2 regions of the Methylobacterium litchii genome follow, and region 1 is predicted to be linked to the other one. Evidence: predicted binding sites of a transcription regulator. Region 1 holds the regulator's gene; the other holds the start of a gene.
The links. The regulator HrcA, encoded in region 1, represses chaperone genes, less so after heat shock. The targets are predictions, from matches to a motif close to GTTAGCACTCNCNNNNNGNGAGTGCTAAC.
Positions count from the first base shown of each region.

Region 1 (4,173 bases):
GAACGGAATGCGCCAGCCATAGGCCGTCAGTTCCGCGCTCGTCATCACGGCCTGGAGGCCGACCAGCACCAGGGATGCGAGCAACTGCCCGCCGATCAGCGTGACGTACTGGAACGAGGCGAAGAACCCGCGCCGCCCCTTGATGGCGACCTCGCTCATGTAGGTGGCCGACGTGCCGTACTCACCGCCGACCGAGAGGCCCTGGAGCATCCGCGCCAGCAGCAGCAGGACCGGCGCCAGGGTGCCCACGGTCTCGTAGGTGGGCAGGATGCCGATCAGCAGCGAGCCGAAGCACATCATCAATACGGAGATGACCATCGAGGTCCGCCGCCCCACCCGGTCGCCGATGCGCCCGAACAGCCAGCCGCCCACCGGGCGCATGAAGAAGCCCACCGCGAAGATGCCCGCCGTCTGCAGGAGCTGGCTGGTGGAATCGCCCTTCGGGAAGAAGGCCGGGGCGAAGTAGAGGGCGAAGAAGGCGTAGCAGTAGAAGTCGTACCACTCGACCAGATTGCCCGAGGAGGAGCCGACGATCGCCATGATGCGGCGGCGCCGGTCGGCGGCATCGTGGACCTCCGACGTGATGTTGATACGGTCGGCGGGAGGTGCGGACATGGCGTCTCCGGGACTCGCTGGGCCGACACTGCGCCGGCTTCTCTGGCGTGCGCGGACGTTACAGCCCCAACCCCTGCCCGCAAGGCTTCCTCACGTTCGCGTGTGCGAGACGCGGCGGCTTGTCACCAGCCTTGGACGAACGATGCCGGAACGGTTTCGATTCCGTCCCCGTTCCGGCCCGGGTCGAGCGTCCGGAGGGCGCGCCCTCTGGGACGGTGGACGGCACATGAACAGGATTCTTCGCAGCACGGTGGCCGCGGCGGTCATCATGGCGGGCGCGACGACGGCCTTCGCCCAGGGCGGACCCGGTGGCGGGGCCGGCGGTGGCGGTGGCGCGGGTGGCGCCGGGGGCGCGGCGGCCGGTCCGGGCGGCGGTGGCGGTCCGGGCGGCGGCGCGAGCGGCGGCCCCGGCGCGGGTGGACCGGGCGCGGCGGGTCCGGGTGGCGCGGGCGGCGGTGCCGGGATGCGCGGTGGTGAAGGCGGTGGGCGCGGCCCGGCGGCCGGCGGCGGCGCGGAACGCGGCGGACCCGCCGAGCGCGGCGGAGCGGCCGAGCAGGGTGGTCCGGCCGGACGCGGCGGCGCGGCCGAGCGGGGTGGCGCGGAGCGCGGCGGTCCCGGCGAACGCGGTGATCGTGGTGATCGTGGTGATCGTGGTGGCCCCGGTGAGCGCGGTGAGCGTGGCGGACCCGGCGAGCGCAACGGGGCGGCCGAGCGCGGTGGCCCCGATGGCCGGAACGGCCCGGGTGCGGCCGGCGAGCGGCGCGGTGCCGAGCGCGGGCCGGGCGCCCGTGGCGGTCGCGATGGCGGTGCGGTGCGCGGCGGCTATTCCCGCCTCGATACCGGCCGGCGCACGGAGTTCCGCCAGTCGATCCTGCGGGGCGGTGTCTCGCGGCTCGACAGCGTGAACTTCGCGCTGAGCGTCGGCACGGCGATCCCGCGTTCGGTGCGGCTGCACCGTCTGCCGCCGGCCATCGTCGAGTTGGTGCCGGATTACGAGGGCTACGATTTCATCCTCGTGCGCGACGACATCATCATCATCGATCCCGACACCTACGAGATCGTGGACGTGATCCCCGCCTAAGCGGGCGAACGATCACCGCCCGCCGTCGAGCAGCTTCGAGACGACGCGGGCGGTGTAATCGACCATCGGCACGATGCGGGCGTAGTTCAGCCGCGTCGGGCCGATGACGCCGACGACGCCGACGATCTTTTGCGACCCGTCGCGGAACGGTGCCGCGATGAGCGACGAACCCGACAGCGAGAACAGCTTGTTCTCGGAGCCGATGAAGATGCGCACCCCCTCCCCCTGCTCGGCGCGGGCGAGGAGATCGATCACGTCCTTCTGCGTCTCCAGATCGTTGAACAGCAGCCGGATGCGCTCCAGGTCTTCGGCCGCGCGCAGGTCGTCCAACAGATTGGCCTGTCCGCGCACGATGAGTTGCCGCGCCTCCGAGGGCCCGACCGGTGTCGCGAGGCCCGCATCCACCAGCCGCTCGGTGAGTTCGTCCAACTCGCGCTTCTTCGCGAGGCGCCCCACCTCGATCTCCGCGCGCAGCACGCCGAGGGTGCGCCCCGCGAGGCGGGCATTGAGGTAGTTCGTCGCCTCCTGCAGGGCGCCGGCCGGAAGGCCGGGGGGCAGGTCGAGCAGGCGATTCTCGACGCTGCCGTCGTCCGAGACCAGCACCACCAGGGCGCGGGCAGGGTCGAGGCGGACGAACTCAATGTGCTTCAGGCTCGCATTGGCCTTCGTGGTGAGCACCACGCCGGCCCCCCGCGATACGCCCGACAGCAGGCTCGACGCCTCCGTCAGCGCGGATTCGAAGGTGTGGCGCGAGGCGACCGCGCGCATTTGGCCCTCGATCCGGTCCTTCTCGTCCTGCCCGACATCGCCGAGTTCGAGCATGGCATCCACGAAGAAGCGCAGGCCCTGCTCGGTCGGAAGGCGCCCCGCCGAGGTGTGGGGCGCGAAGATCAGGCCGGAATGCTCCAGATCCGCCATCACGTTGCGGATGGAGGCCGGGGAGAGCGCCATCGGCAGGATGCGCGCGAGGTTGCGCGAGCCCACTGGCTCCCCCGTCGTCAGGTAGCTCTCGACGATCTGCCGGAAGATCTCCCTGGCGCGCTCGTTAAGGGCAGAGAGGGCCTGCATCTGTTGATTTTGTGAAATGTCGAAGCTCTGATGTGTCACGGTCGCCGGGTCCTGACTCCCGATCATGTCTGCCCTGGGCTCGCGGATCAATCCGCTGCTTGCTCGCCGGGGCCGTGCAGCCTATGAGCCCGGCCCGCACTTCTCGCAATGAAAGGGTGTCGCATGCGGCCATCCAACCGTGCCGCCGACGCGATGCGGCCCGTAACCCTCGAGCGCGCCGTGGCGCGCTACGCCGAGGGCTCCTGCCTCGTCAGCTTCGGCAACACCAAGGTGCTGTGCACGGCCTCCCTGGAGGAGCGCGCGCCGCCATGGCTGCGCGGCTCCGGCAAGGGCTGGGTCACGGCCGAATACGCGATGCTGCCGCGAGCGACCCATGAGCGCACCCGCCGCGAAGTGAATTCCGGCAAGCCCTCCGGCCGTACGCAGGAGATCCAGCGTCTGATCGGCCGCTCGCTCCGCGCCGTTACCAACCTGTCAGCCATCGGCGAGAAGCAGGTGACGGTGGATTGCGACGTGATCCAGGCCGATGGCGGCACCCGCACGGCCGCCATCACCGGCGCCTGGGTGGCGCTTCACGATTGCTTCGCCTGGATGCGCACCCGCTCGATCATCTCCGTCGATCCGCTGCGCGACCATGTCGCCGCCGTGTCCTGCGGCATCTACAAGGGCATGCCGGTCCTCGACCTCGAATACGAGGAGGATTCGGCTGCCGACACCGATGCGAACTTCGTGCTGACCGGCAAGGGCGGCATCGTGGAGGTACAGGGCACCGCCGAGGCCGAGCCCTTCACCGAGGCGCAGCTCCTCGAATTGCTCCGCCTCGCCCGCATCGGGACCGAACGCCTCGTGGGCCTGCAGAAGGAGGCCATCGCGTGAGGCGCCGCCTGACCGGCAAGGTGGTGATCGCCACCCACAATGCGGGCAAGCTCGTGGAGATGCGCGAGCTTCTGGCGCCCTTCGGCATCGAGGCCGTCTCGGCGGGCGAACTCGGCCTGCCCGAGCCCGACGAGACCGGGACGATGTTCGCCGAGAACGCGGCGATCAAGGCCCATGCGGCGACCAAGGCCACCGGCCTGCCGGCCTTTGCCGACGATTCCGGCCTCTGCGTCGATGCGCTGGACGGCGCGCCGGGGATCTTCTCCGCCCGCTGGGCCGGGCCGACCAAGGACTTCTCCGGCGCCATGGCCCGGATCTTCTCCGAACTCGACACGCGCGGCGCCGCAAATCGCAAGGCGCACTTCGTGTCGGCCCTCGTTCTCGCGTGGCCCGATGGCCATACCGAGCTGTTCGAAGGCCGGGTGTTCGGCGACCTCGTGGAGCCGCGCGGCACGGCGGGCTTCGGCTACGACCCGCTGTTCCGCCCCGAGGGCCATGAGCGGACCTTCGGCGAGATGACCGCCGAGGAGAAG
Region 1 covers NZ_JBBXMY010000002.1:244,100-248,272, forward strand. The annotation lists gene AAHF99_RS06295 (MFS family transporter) at 1-615, opposite strand, end outside; gene AAHF99_RS06300 (DUF1236 domain-containing protein) at 842-1,696, shown strand; gene hrcA (heat-inducible transcriptional repressor HrcA) at 1,709-2,764, opposite strand; gene rph (ribonuclease PH) at 2,927-3,640, shown strand; gene rdgB (RdgB/HAM1 family non-canonical purine NTP pyrophosphatase) at 3,637-4,173, shown strand, end outside.

Region 2 (4,173 bases), on a different contig from region 1:
AAGAAAAGGGGCCGCCTCGCGGCGACCCCCTTCCCGTTTCATCAGGTGGCGTGGACTTAGAAGTCCATGCCGCCCATGCCGCCGCCGCCCGGCATCGCGGGGGCGCCGCCGTCCTTCTTCGGGGCGTCGGCCACCATGGCCTCCGTCGTCACCAGCAGGCCGGCCACCGAGGCGGCGTCCTGAAGGGCGGTGCGGACGACCTTGGCCGGGTCCACGATACCGGCCTGGATCATGTCGACGTACTCTTCGGTCTGGGCGTTGAAGCCGAAGGTCTCGGAGTCCGTCTTGTCGGTGATCTTACCGACCACGATCGAGCCCTCGACGCCCGCGTTCTGGGCGATCTGGCGGATCGGGGCCTCAAGGGCCTTCAGGACGATCTTGATGCCGGCCTGGACGTCCGGGATGTCGGACTTCAGCTCGGCGACCGCCTTCTTGGCGCGGAGCAGCGCGGTGCCGCCGCCGGGGACGATGCCCTCTTCCACCGCAGCGCGGGTGGCGTTGAGCGCGTCGTCGACGCGGTCCTTCTTCTCCTTCACCTCGACCTCGGTCGCGCCGCCGACGCGGATCACCGCGACGCCGCCCGCGAGCTTGGCCAGACGCTCCTGCAGCTTCTCACGGTCGTAGTCCGAGGTGGTCTCCTCGATCTGCGCCTTGATCTGGCTGATGCGACCCTCGATCTCGGACTTCTCGCCGACGCCGTCGATGATCGTGGTGTTCTCCTTCTCGATGCGGACGCGCTTGGCGCGGCCGAGCATCGGGAGCGTCACGTTCTCCAGCTTGATGCCGAGGTCTTCGGCGATCATCTGGCCCTTGGTCAGGATCGCGATGTCCTCGAGCATCGCCTTGCGGCGATCACCGAAGCCCGGAGCCTTCACGGCCGCGACCTTGAGGCCGCCGCGCAGCTTGTTCACGACAAGCGTGGCGAGCGCCTCACCCTCGATGTCCTCGGCGATGATGACGAGCGGCTTGCCGGTCTGCACCACGGCCTCGAGCACCGGCAGCATGGCCTGGAGCGACGAGAGCTTCTTCTCGTGGATGAGGATGTAGGGGTCCTCGAGCTCGGCGACCATCTTCTCCGCGTTCGTGATGAAGTACGGGGAGAGGTAACCGCGGTCGAACTGCATGCCCTCGACGACGTCCAGCTCGGTCTCGGCGGTCTTGGCCTCCTCGACGGTGATGACGCCCTCGTTGCCCACCTTCTGCATGGCGTGGGCGATCATCTCGCCGATCTCCTTGTCGCCGTTGGCGGAGATCGTGCCGACCTGAGCGACCTCGTCGGAGGTCGAGACCTTCTTGGCGCGGGCGATGATGTCCTTCACCGCGGCGGCGGTAGCGAGGTCGATGCCGCGCTTCAGGTCCATCGGGTTGATGCCGGCGGCCACGTACTTGGCGCCCTCGCGAACGATGGCCTGGGCCAGCACGGTCGCGGTGGTGGTGCCGTCACCGGCGATGTCGTTGGTCTTCGAGGCCACTTCGCGCACCATCTGGGCGCCCATGTTCTCGAAGCGGTCGGCGAGCTCGATCTCCTTGGCGACCGTCACACCGTCCTTGGTGATGCGCGGGGCGCCGAAGCTCTTCTCGATCACGACGTTGCGGCCCTTGGGGCCGAGCGTCACCTTGACGGCGTCCGCGAGGATGTCGACGCCGCGAAGCATCTTGTCGCGGGCGTCGGCGGAGAAACGAACGTCTTTCGCTGCCATGTCCTAAGCTCTTTCGGTTCGAGGATGCCCCGAGGCCGGGTTCGGCCTCAAAGGGGCTTCAAAGCTGTCTGGGTCGGATGGGGGTCAGAGGTTGACCACGCCCATGATGTCCGACTCCTTCATGATGAGGAGGTCTTCGCCGTCGATCTTGACCTCGGTGCCCGACCACTTGCCGAACAGGACGCGGTCGCCGGCCTTGACGTCGAGGGGGTTCACCCGGCCGTTCTCGTCGCGGGCGCCCGGCCCGACGGCGATGATCTCGCCCTCTTGCGGCTTCTCCTTGGCGGAATCGGGGATGATGATCCCGCCCTTCGTCCTCTCTTCGCTCTCGATACGGCGGACGACCACACGGTCGTGCAGCGGACGGAACTTCATGAGCTGCCCTCTTGCTTCAGGTCTGGAGATGGCGTTGATGCGGCCCGGCGGGTCGCCTCGACCCCATAGTTAGCACCCTTGTTAGCACTCTCGTTTGACGAGTGCCAACGTGGTGGCGAAATAGCCATCGCGCGTCATCGAGTCAAGATGGTCGCACCTTTCCGGGCCGCGTCGCGGCCCGTGCCTGCCAGGATCGCCACCCGACATGCTGAAGAAACACGGGGCGGTCTGGATCGACCTGTTCGATCCATCGGCCGAGGAGGTCGCGGCGGTGGAGAAGGAGACCGGGCTGCGCATCCCCACGCGCGCCGCGCTCTCCGAGGTGGAGACGTCGAGCCGCCTGCGCCGGCTGAAGGGCGGGCTTTCCCTCTCGACGCCGATGATCACCTTCGAGCAGGCGGATTCGCAGTTGAAGCCCCTCGGCTTCCTGCTGACGAAGGATCACCTCGTCACCGTCCGCTTCCACGATCTGCGCGCCTACGGCCACGCGGCCCAGCGCCTGTCGGAGGAGGAGGCGGGGGATCCGGCCGAGACCTTCATCGTCTTGCTGGAGGAGCTGGTCGACAGCCTCGCCGACGCGCTGGAGGAGATGGCCGCCGATCTCGACTCGCTGTCGAGCCGCATCTTCGACTTCGACGTGCGCGGCCCCTCCGCCCGGCGGATGGAAGAGCCGCCGCCCCGCCGCCGCGACATCGCCCTGCGGCGCATCCTGCGGGCGATCAGCCGCCGGGGGAAAGTGCTCGGCAAGGTGCGGGCGAGCCTGCTCGGGCTGGAGCGCATCCTACCCTTCGTGTCGAGCGCCTGCGACGGGCTCGAACTCAACGACGACGGGCGGTTCGAGACGATTCGCCGGGACATCGAATCGCTGGACGAGTTCGAGACGCGGCTCGCGGAGAACGTTCAGTTCCTGCTCGACGCGGCCCTGGGGCTCATCAACATCGAGCAGAACAACGTCTTCCGGGTGCTCACCGTCGTCTCGGTGGTGGGCGTGCCGCCGACGCTGATCGCCTCGATCTACGGCATGAACTTCAAGAACATGCCGGAACTCGATTGGGCCTACGGCTATCCCTACGCCCTGGGCCTGATCTTCCTGAGCGCCGTGATGCCGATCATCTACTTCCGCATCAGAGGCTGGTTCTGAGCGGCACGGTCGTCAATCCCGCGCCAGCTGTGCCCGGCCGATGGCGAAGACGCGGCCGTCGCCGAGGAGATAGGCCGTGAAGCCCTTCGGGAAGGCGGCGTCGAAGGCCTTATCCCGCACGTTCAGGCCGCCGGCGAAGGCGCCGAGCGCCGGCATGACGAGGCGCTGGCCATCGGTGACGAAGCAGCGGCGGCGCACGGCCCGGCCGCGGGCCGCCACCTTCCCGCAGGGATGAAGGTGGCCGGCAATCTCACCGGAAGAGGGGGCCTCGCCGGGCTCGTGGCGCAGCACGAGGTTGCCGAGGGTCAGCGCCTCGGCGTAGCGCCCGCCGACGCCCTCCTGCACTGCCGCGTCGTGGTTGCCGGCGATCCAGACCCAGTCGCGCCCCTCCTGCAGGGCGGCGACCATCGCCCGGTCGCCGGGCTCCATGCGCTCGGGGCCGCGCGCATCGTGGAAGGAATCGCCCAGCGCGACGACGCGGGCGGGGTCGTGGCGGACGATGGCCTCGTGCAGGCAGGCCAGGGTCTCGCGGGTGTCGTAGGGCGGCAGGAACTGGCCCGACCGGGCGGCGAAGGCGGAGCCCTTCTCGAGGTGGAGGTCGGAGACGATCAGCGTGCGGTGGGCTTCGAGCCAGATCCCGCCGCAGAGATCGAGGGTGAGCACTTCGCCCGCAACGGTGATCGTCGGGTGCTTCTGGGTCTTCTCGAGTCGGAGTCCGGCCGCCACCAGGGCATCCTCTATCGCGTCGGGGGAGGGCGAACCGTCGTGCGGGCCTCGGCTCAAGCCAGGGCCTCCTGAAGAAGCTCCGCCTCCGCCTCGGCCAGAATCTCGTCCGCTCCCTCGCCGTAGACCCGCTCGCGGCCGATCTCCAGCATCACGGAGACGGACAGCGGCGACACCCGGTCGAGGGCGCGATGGATGATTCGCCCCTGGATACGCTCTAGCATCACGCCGAGC
Region 2 covers NZ_JBBXMY010000006.1:104,849-109,021, forward strand. The annotation lists gene groL (chaperonin GroEL) at 57-1,700, opposite strand; gene groES (co-chaperone GroES) at 1,785-2,075, opposite strand; gene AAHF99_RS13235 (magnesium transporter CorA family protein) at 2,281-3,216, shown strand; gene pdeM (ligase-associated DNA damage response endonuclease PdeM) at 3,229-3,942, opposite strand; gene AAHF99_RS13245 (ligase-associated DNA damage response DEXH box helicase) at 3,996-4,173, opposite strand, start outside.
Region 2: the regulator HrcA is predicted to act here: its motif matches at 2,156-2,184, upstream of groES (co-chaperone GroES).